DNA from 3 places in the Peribacillus sp. NPDC097675 genome. Region 3 is predicted to be linked to each of the others. Evidence: riboswitches for the same ligand, from Rfam matches in the RefSeq annotation. Region 3 holds a riboswitch; each other region holds the start of a gene.
The links. Region 3 has a riboswitch for cyclic di-GMP ahead of ACQKL5_RS11470 (methyl-accepting chemotaxis protein). Riboswitches for the same ligand answer to the same signal wherever they lie in the genome.
Positions count from the first base shown of each region.

Region 1 (3,282 bases), on a different contig from region 3:
ACTTGAAATATATTTAATAAGAATCGAATTTTTCATCTTAGAGAACATATGCAGTTTCTTTTTTCTCTATTTTTTTCAAGGCACTTTCAAAAGCTCCCACAATATTGTCTAAATGTTCGACTTCTGTATATGGAGAAATTGAGAAGAACTTCGCCGCATAGATAGGTAAACGCTCATCTGAATTGACAGCATCGACAAGACATTGTCTTTTTGTATCTCCAAAGAATACTTCTTCCCGGTTTTCTCCAAGGATTTCAAAAAGTTCATAATTATAATCATTTGTTTTTTGTATTTGTTCTTGAGTTGCTTCTCCGTTCAGTTCAAGGTCCCAGTTAGCACCATCTTCATATATTCTGATGGTAGTAATTGGCCCGATGTTCTCCGAATTTGTAATACTCATATTCGGAATTCTTGCTGCCAGTTTCTTTCTGAACGCAAGATTGACTCGGACGTAATTTGCAAGAATCTGTTGGTACCCTTCAACGCCAAATGAGAGTAAGGCTGCATAAATGGCAATTGAGCTTCCCATACGAGAACATTCCAATGTATATCCTGTATGATAGCTGCCGTAGCCACGATTTCCAACATAAGGAGTCTCGAATTCTTCCAGATCAAGTAAACCTAGATCACTTCCATTTTTCACTAAAAATAGACTAGTTAGATAAGGTGTTTGTCCGAGTTTTTGAAAGTCAAAACATAAGCTGTCAGCTACATAGAGGTATTGCATCCTTTCGTTGATGGCATTCAGACTGTTCAATACATCTTCTTCAAAGTTAAGCGGGTTTTGTATGAAATCATATTCACGGAACAGGCTGTAAAAACCGCCTAATGCAGAATCGGCATGTATGTGAATTGGTTTTAAGTTATACTTTTCTTCCATTTTAGTTGTTATAGCCTTCACGGATTGAACATCATCAATCCCGAAACAATCGGTCGTACCTGTTGTTGCAACGATGTAAACAGGAATCCCGCCATTATTGATTGTTTCCTCCAGCTTCATTTGTAAATCTTCCATATCCATGGAATGATCTTTCCCAGCTTTAACACGAATCAGATGATTGCTTCCGATTCCAACCGCTTCTACAGATTTTAACAAGCTATAGTGAGCATTTTCAGAGGCAAAACAATATAAGTTATTGGGAACACCTTCTTCTTTTGCTTTCGGAAATTGTTTCGCAACGGCAACCCTAAGACCGCTGAATACAGCTCCTTGGCCACCCCATGTTGTATATCCCCAACTCTTAGTGTGATCATATCCAACCAGTTTTGACATCATGGTTATGACCTTGACTTCTGTCTCGGCTGCTGCCGGTCCATATACATCCCAAAGATTGTTACCGTTTAATAGTGAGTTAGTCAAATTACCAATAATACCAGGAATGCTGGCCATAGGTAAAACATTCGTAACAAAATTCCTTGTATGATAAGGATGTCCCTTAGTAAGTTTTATCAGTTCATCCAATACCAGATCCATCTCAAGACCGGTATTTGGCGTTTTTTCATTCTCAATAATCTCTTTATAAAAGTCATCACTCTTTTCTTGTATGGGTCCTAAAGTTGATTTGTTTGGATCTTTCGAACTGTCGATGGCCATGATGATTTTTTCTATATAAGACAAAAAGGTCACCTGTTCAAATTGATTACCATCTTCACTTGGAAATAGTTGCTGTACGTCTTTCATATTCATAGTTTCTCCTCCAATAGATACTTAAATCATAAAATAAATCTAGTTCTTATAGCCTATGTGGTGCGTTTGAATGCAAAAAAAAATACGGCTATAAAAAAACATATAATCCTAGGTAAAAAGGTTCGTATAAAAAGTCTTTTTAGACAGGATTGTTGAGTACTATACCTATTAAAGAAGATATATTGCAACCCAGCCGCCATAGAATTCTCATTCCTCCTTAGACCTGTGGCTTTGCGCCCTCACTTTTCAATGAGTTTGCCTATAGTTATGTTAAGAAAATAATTTCCTCAAGTGTATATATCGTCACTAGTATTGTATTGTTGAGAAATATTTTAAAAAAATTATCTAGTAAAATTTAACATTGTATATTGTGACAAAGAAACGGTTAATTAAAGGAAGATTTAGAAAATTTTGATGTTAACCTATATTAAATGCATCACAAAGGAGAAAGATTGTAGATTGGAAAGTAGAATGCAGGTATATTCAGTAACTATATAAATATATTAAAATACACGAAGAATGATGATATTGGATAAAAATAAAACTAAAGGATTGATTGTAAAGATAAAAATTCATTATTGTGTGGCTACAGACCGGATTAGATATAAGCATGGCAATTAATTCACAAGATGGGGATTATATTGAGATTCAACCGCATCCGCTTGTATATGCCTTTTTGCAAGCAGTGAAAATTCTTGGCTTTCACTTACGTAAGACAGAAGCTAAAAAAGCACCAGGTTATCTTCGAGCAAGATTACCATTCGCACAATAGTTTGAATTTAAACCAACAAGCGGATCATTCAGAGGTCGATTGGATGAATTGGAGGCAGTATTCTTTATTTCTGAAAATCGAGTGGATGTTATTATTCAAGCAGATAGAAAAGGCGGTTTTTTGCAGAAAAATTTGATATGGATGAGAGCCATGTCCGCTTTTCATACGGAACGAGCGATGTCCCAAGATTGAAAAACTATTGTCTGATCTTATCAGTAAATATAGTTGACTGGAGACACCTAGTAATTTACTAGGTGTTTCAAGGTTCAATAAATGCCTTTCTGGTTTTCTACTAGTCCGATATGATGATTACTTGCTCGCCCTAAACACCCGGTAACCAAGGCTATTTCCATGAGTGAGCATAAGACGATAATGTTTTTTGATGATATCATTTAATGTTCCTTTGATAAGCGTTGAGTTGCTTGAGCGTTGGTTGGCAGCAGAATATTTCTTTAACTCTTCTAAAACTGTATTTGAATGAAGGATTTCCGTTTTTTTAAATCCTTGTTCTCTAATGGCACTAATCCATTCCGCTTCAGTCGGGATATGTTTGAGTTTATAGAAATTCATCAATTCATTCTTCAGGTTGAGACCTAATGTAATTTCTGCTGTCATATCAATCGAAATCAAGTTCCCCCCCAGTTTTAGCACCCTGAAATATTCAGCAAGGGACTTTTGGATATCTGTAAAACCGGTAGTGGATTCCGCTATGATATAGTCAAAGTGGTTTGCGGGAAACGGCAATTCTTCTAAGGAACCCATAAAAACCTGAATGGGTAGCTGGGCTTGGTGAAACCGCTTGGCAGCACGTTTAACCATTTGC
Region 1 is NZ_JBNNSK010000006.1:172,863-176,144, reverse strand. Features, by position in the region: gene ACQKL5_RS10925 (methyl-accepting chemotaxis protein) at 1-36, opposite strand, end outside; gene ACQKL5_RS10920 (pyridoxal phosphate-dependent decarboxylase family protein) at 38-1,681, opposite strand; cyclic di-GMP riboswitch class I at 1,868-1,957, opposite strand; partial or broken gene ACQKL5_RS10915 (sporulation protein) at 2,298-2,651, shown strand; gene ACQKL5_RS10910 (class I SAM-dependent methyltransferase) at 2,769-3,282, opposite strand, start outside.
Region 1: another riboswitch for cyclic di-GMP. It lies ahead of ACQKL5_RS10920 (pyridoxal phosphate-dependent decarboxylase family protein); the one in region 3 lies ahead of ACQKL5_RS11470 (methyl-accepting chemotaxis protein).

Region 2 (3,282 bases), on a different contig from region 3:
AGATATATTCCCATCATGAAGGGACGCACCACCCATGATTTGGACGCGGAATGGAAACATGCCAAGGGCTCGTTTTGCTCCTTCACGTACAACCGCAAAAGCCTCAACCAACAAATCATCCACGGTCTCCCCGTTTTGATAACGTGTCTTGAACTCTTCCGTTTTGGCTCTCAACTTCTCGTCCGATAACGCGGCCATTTCATCCGCCAGCGCTTCGACCTGATCAGCCACTTTCTCTAACCGCTTAAGTTCTCGCTTATTCGGATCAAAAACTTTAGTTAATATATTAAGCATTCATTAACGCTCCTCTATTGGGAAAATGATCATTCATTATCGTTCATTATATAAGTAAGAAGGAACACACCTTCTGCCGATGATAGTCTAGTGTTAATTTTACCACTTCTATACTCGAGGTACAACTTCATGTCACCCGATACCTTATGGGTCAGAAATCACTTCTTGCGAAAAACAATGGATAAAATAGGGCAAAAACTGTTAAAATAGAAGGAAGATTTAAAATACATAGTGCAAGAACCCATGTTTACACAGCTAGTCTTTAATAGACATGATGCCTTTAGCTAATAAACCTGGTAATAGAAAGTATTGTAAGTGGGTTAGAAAAGCTCATTCTGCGGGATAAATAGAACTAGTTTCGAGGTGGTAATGATGATCGGTGAGCGTGTTAAAAAGCTGAGGGAAGAAAAGAAAATGTCGATGACTGAACTAGCCGAAAAAGCCGGTGTAGCCAAGTCTTACTTAAGTTCGCTCGAACGGAACTTACAAACGAATCCTTCCATTCAATTTTTAGAAAAGATCTCTGCAGTGCTTCATGTTCCTGTTGATGCCCTTCTGTACGATGCCCCCAACAAGGAAATCCTTGATACCGACTGGATAAAAATCGTTGAAGATGCCATGCATTCAGGCGTTTCAAAACAACAATTTCGAGAATTCATTGAATTTAACAAATGGAAAAAGAACAACGAATAGCATAATAGATATGAACCTATCAACCTATTTAAGCAGAACAAAAGCATCCCTATAAACAGCGAGCATCATTTACTGTTTATAGGGATGCTTTCCACATCTGTCTCATTTTTCGTGATTCTCCTTCAATGATTCCTTCGCAAAATATTCACGAATCTCCTCTTTCGTCAACCCTAAGCTCTTTGCTTCTACTATCAATGTCATCCACTCTTGATCCAATTCAGCAGTAATCATTTCATTAACCTCCTAAAATACTACCTTGTATTTCAGGCAGACCAGCCATCCTAGCCATTTATAGCCTTAGACCTGTGCCTTTGCGCCCCCAGCTTTCGATGAGTTTGCCTTTGTCGGGATAAATATAACTAAATACATGGTTTATAATTTCATTATAGGGAATACACACTACATATGTTGCTAGTTTATGTCGCCACCTAACCAAAATAAAGAAGTATTTATCGACAAATTGCAACAATATTTAGAAAATTCAATTCATTATTCAAGCATTCACGCTCGCTTATTTATAAAATAAAACACCTTGCTCTTTTCATTCAACCGGTGAGACATATTGATTCTCTCCACCGATAGTGCATCAAAGGCTTTTTGCACGGTCAAATCCTCGCCGCATGTCGGACAAAACCAGTTACCCATTTCCGTACTACTAAACGAAGCCCTATTACATGTTTGGCAATTTTTCCGAAACAACTTCCCATCCCCTCTGCACCTTAATTATTAAATATATATTTACGAATTTGTTCGTTTTAAAGAACCTATTAACCAATTATATTACAAATTAAGGGATTTTAGGAATGGGACTTATACACTATTTTTCTTGAAAAAGAACAGATAATGTTCATTATTAAGAATGGATATAAATATTTCCTTTATCTTCTATTTTATTAAGAACGCCTAGATGACAAAGAATAGGTTAGATGAATACGTTGATATGGTTTGTATTCTAGGATTCAACTATATTACCTTATACCTATAATGATCATGGAAAATGATAGATAATAAAAAGCACCGCCCAGAGTGTGGACGGTGCTTGGTTTCATTCTATTATTCTCTTAACTTGGTTCGATTAATCCGTATCGTCCATCTTTACGGCGATACACCACGTTAGTTGTATTCGTATCCGCATTCGTGTAAACGAAGAAACTGTGACCAAGCATATTCATTTGCAGAATCGCTTCTTCACTGTCCATTGGTTTCAGATCAAAGCGCTTGTTACGAACCACTTCGATATCGTTATCATCTTCGAATTCATCCGCCACTTCATCGATCTCCGTAGCAAAGGCGAATGCCTCAGGAGTATTAGATAAGTTATTGCGGAATTTACGATTGACCTTCGTTTTATGTTTACGAATTTGGCGTTCAAGCTTGTCATTGATCAAATCAATTGCGGCATACATGTCCGCATTTTCCTCTTCAGCGCGAAGAACCAAATTCTGCATGGGAATCGTCACTTCGACCTTAGACGTATTATTATTCACTTTCAAATTTACTAGCACATTTGCATCTGGCGTATTGTTAAAGTATCTTTCTAACTTGCCAATTTTCTTTTCGACGTATTCTCGAATTGCTGGAGTTACCTCAATGTTTTCACCGCGTACGTTGTAATTCATAAAGTGAGTCCTCCTTAAATTAAGACTATACAGTTAGATTCTACAATACCCCTCCGGTTTCCTTTGCAAACACATCATGAAATATATCGAAATTATGAAATAATTGTCGGAAGGTTTGAAAAAGGTTGATGTCTACCTTAGGTCTATTATAACAAACACTGCTCAATAATGAAAAAATTAGCCACTATAATTTACAGAAATTTTAAAAAACAAATACAAAAAAACCGTTTGATATCCAAACGGTTTGGGTAGTGTTCAATTTTTTTTGTCATAGAACATGCCATCCGTGGCAAGGGTCTCGTAAGGATTGGTATACTTATTCGAAGTTTTCTTCTTCTGAATCAGTTCCTTTATATCCCGCTGAATCTCTTGCTTTTGGAGCAACAACAATTGATTGACCTGTTGATTCAGAAGCATGGATTGACGCCCCAATTGTAGCTCTTCGGCAGAAAAAGGCGGTTTGATTTGCAATAAAAATTCTTCACGTTGGTCAAGCAACTCTTTTATTCGATCGATTCGGTCATCACGTTCGATAATCGTCTGGTCTTGCAATACAGTTACTAATTCAGTGGTAACATTATGGAACTGTTGAAGCATCATCACACTAGACCACTTTGGACGAATTGTTTTTGACGATTCAATTGAATGGCTTCCTTCCATGTGTTACGGAACTCAG
Region 2 is NZ_JBNNSK010000010.1:178,882-182,163, reverse strand. Features, by position in the region: gene secA (preprotein translocase subunit SecA) at 1-294, opposite strand, end outside; gene ACQKL5_RS16005 (helix-turn-helix domain-containing protein) at 667-987, shown strand; gene ACQKL5_RS16000 (anti-repressor SinI family protein) at 1,090-1,218, opposite strand; cyclic di-GMP riboswitch class I at 1,251-1,337, opposite strand; gene ACQKL5_RS15995 (hypothetical protein) at 1,489-1,686, opposite strand; gene hpf (ribosome hibernation-promoting factor, HPF/YfiA family) at 2,049-2,606, opposite strand; gene ACQKL5_RS15985 (flagellar protein FliT) at 2,862-3,266, opposite strand; gene fliS (flagellar export chaperone FliS) at 3,206-3,282, opposite strand, start outside.
Region 2: another riboswitch for cyclic di-GMP. It lies ahead of ACQKL5_RS16000 (anti-repressor SinI family protein); the one in region 3 lies ahead of ACQKL5_RS11470 (methyl-accepting chemotaxis protein).

Region 3 (3,282 bases):
GACTGGTATCGAGCAAAGAGCTATTATCGAGCGAGGAATACGAATCGTATATTGAGGCCCTTATGACTTATGAAAAAATCACAGTTCAGAGTGGAACCGATGCTGAAGTACCTGATGACGCTGACAGCTTACCTCCTACCCTTCAAGCAGATTTTCAAGAAGCATTAGACATCATGGATTACGTAAATGAGAAACAAATACCCGAAGATGCCTATTAAATACTTGTTAGACAATCTATAAAGGATTGTCTTTTTTTTCTTTTTCCACCAACCTATTTACCCATTTCTTTAAATAATCAGATTATTTTGTTTACTTTACTGTTTTTTCATACCCAATCATATATACTAATATTGCTTATCTACAACACGAAGGAGGAACTCCCCTTGGCTATGAAAAAATTCGATCATATTGGCATCGTTGTTAGGGATTTAGAAACATCCATCACCTTTTATCAGGAAATATTGGATTTAAAATTGAAAGCACGGGTCCCCCATACCAATGGTGTCATTCAACTTGCCTTTCTTGGCTATGACGGTACAGAGGAAACGGAAATTGAATTAATCCAAGGATATAGTGACTCGTTGCCATCCGAAGCAACGATCCATCACTTTGCCATTACTGTAGATGATATTGAGGAAGAATATGCCCGGATTCAGAGGCTTGAAAACGTAGAGTTGATTGATGAAGAAATTGTCACCCTGCCAAACGGCTATCGCTATTTCTACATATATGGACCGGAGAAAGAATGGATCGAGTTTTTCCAGAGATAACTGGCACTGCAAAAAAGCAGAAGCGGTGAGCTTCTGCTTTTTGCCATCATTCATTTAACAATTCAAACCCCTTCTACAGGTCGTCCGGTAACTAGGGTTGCTGTGATTCCAACCTCTTCCTTGCTCCACGGATTAATTGATACTATTGTCCCCATCACCGTCAATTCAATTTATTTTTCCAGTTTTAGAATGTTTTCTTCTATTATATATACGTCATCTAACCCACTATCTAATGCAATACTTGGACCTTCCCATTCACATCTATAACGTCTAAAATAGATGAACCCAACGTACATGGCGACTGTTTCCCATATATTGTGTAGCCCTTCAATCTTTTAGTAGGTAATGACTACCAATTCTCATTTAATAACTGGTTGCATGTTTTTGTAAAAAAAAGAACCTTGATGGCCCTTTCCCTAAAAAGCATATTGATATAATCCATAATATAATGGGCCAAGCGTAATAAATAACGTGATCCCAGTAAGGATACTTTTCGTACTTTCTGACAAGTCTACTAGCGCTTCTTCTCCATCATCGTGTTTACCGATATAACTGAAAAGAACATCCCACAGCAATCCACCTACAAACACGATTTTCCATACAAGAGGGGTGAGTATCGATGTATTCGTCACAAATCCAAATAATCCTATCCATGTTATAACCGAAATAATAAAATCCACTTTTAAAGAAAGGGTTCTTAGGCCTTTAATCAGAAATGCAATGGCCACCGTCCCTAATATGCCTAAATATATTGTCCAAAAAATATGCATAGATTCATCCTTCTTCCATTAAGATTCTTCAATTATATGAAGAATAGGATAAAAAGGGAATACAATAATGATATTCCCTCCATGTAGTACTTTTTCCCTACAATATCATTTACCTTTATGGTTTAATATGGTAAAATACCTAGAATGATAAAGGCAAATCCGCCGAAAGACGGAGACGCAAAGCCACAGGTCTAAAGCCAATGGGACATGACAGCTGGGTTACCATATCTTTGTAGCGATTCTAAGGAATCGAGTAGACTGACCTTTTTTCTATGCAGCCAGATATGGGACCACCCCACTATTTGGATTAGGTTATATCCACTCTTTCAAGAAAACAAAGACTACCCCAGCGTCATGGGGTAGTCTTTGTTTTTACAAGAACGAAAGGGGAGAATGGATAGCCGTGAATAAAGAGAAGAACCAACTTATGCTCTTGTTTTCAAGCGGAATTGTTTTATTAGCTTTGGTTACGAATATATTAGGGAGGAAATTCCACCTTTTTGAACATTCCCATGGAGCACATCAAGTTTTATCAACTGCTTATATCGAAGATCATTTTGGGCTTGTGCTCAACCTTTTAGTCGTGATACCCACGCTTCTATTGGCCTTCGGACTGATTTTATTTAAGAGTAATAGAAACCACTCACTGATTCCATATATAGTGACTTTAGTGTTTACATTTGGAAGTATCGCCATCATCTCGGGAGGTGGCGGACGGGTGGAGTTTCACTTTAGCATCTTCATGGTCGTAGCTACAATCGGCTATTATCAGAATTTGAAAGTCCTATCGCTCATGACGACTCTTTTCGCCGTCCATCATTTGGCAGGGTTCTACTTCTTTCCTGAAATCGTATTTGGGGCGATGAGCTATACCTATCTCATGTTAGTTCTACACGTAATGTTTTTTTTACTGACCACCGGTATCGTCACCTGGCAAGTATATTCAAGCCAACGTATGGAAAAGCAATTAATGGAACTACAAACCGCTCAACGGAAAATGATTAGCGAGGAAATAGCCGAAAAGGTAACAAACACTTCCAAGCAACTCGTAAGTGTCTCAGAAACCTTAATAAGCCAGGCAAAGTTCGCGACAGAGGCCAGTTCCGAACTTGCAACTTCCATTGCTCAAGTAGCAACTGGTTCAGAAACGCAACTTAAAACCGTTGAAGAAAATCTGCAAGTCCTTTCAAACATCACAGATGCCATCGGTGCCATCGATCAAACCGCACATATTTCGGTTCAACAAGCACAAGAATCGGTCCGGCACGCCTATGATGGCAACAAACTCGTTGAGAGCCTTTCTGGCCAAATGAAAGGAATCAAAGATTATGCTGATCAATCTGTCGCAACCATCACCAATTTCCATGAAAGTTCAAAAGCGATCGAGAACATGACCGGAATCATTGCAGATATTGCAGATCAAACGAATCTATTAGCATTGAATGCTGCCATTGAAGCTGCACGGGCCGGGGAATATGGAAGTGGCTTTTCCATAGTTGCAAAAGAAGTGAAACAGCTAGCCGAAAGATCATTAGAAGCTTCCAAGCATATAGATGACTTGATTAAACGGACTGTAGAAGATGCACGCCTTTCTGTTGGATCGATGGTTCAAGTCGTTGATTCCACTGACACGGGTCTCGAAGCCGTTCATAATTCAAGCCTGGTCTTCACGAAGATTTTTGATTCCTCACAAATGGTCGAAGAACAGATAAAGAAAATCTCATCCCTTGCTAAAACACTCA
Region 3 is NZ_JBNNSK010000007.1:30,511-33,792, forward strand. Features, by position in the region: gene ACQKL5_RS11455 (DUF3600 domain-containing protein) at 1-218, shown strand, start outside; gene ACQKL5_RS11460 (VOC family protein) at 390-770, shown strand; gene ACQKL5_RS11465 (hypothetical protein) at 1,187-1,540, opposite strand; cyclic di-GMP riboswitch class I at 1,683-1,767, shown strand; gene ACQKL5_RS11470 (methyl-accepting chemotaxis protein) at 1,944-3,282, shown strand, end outside.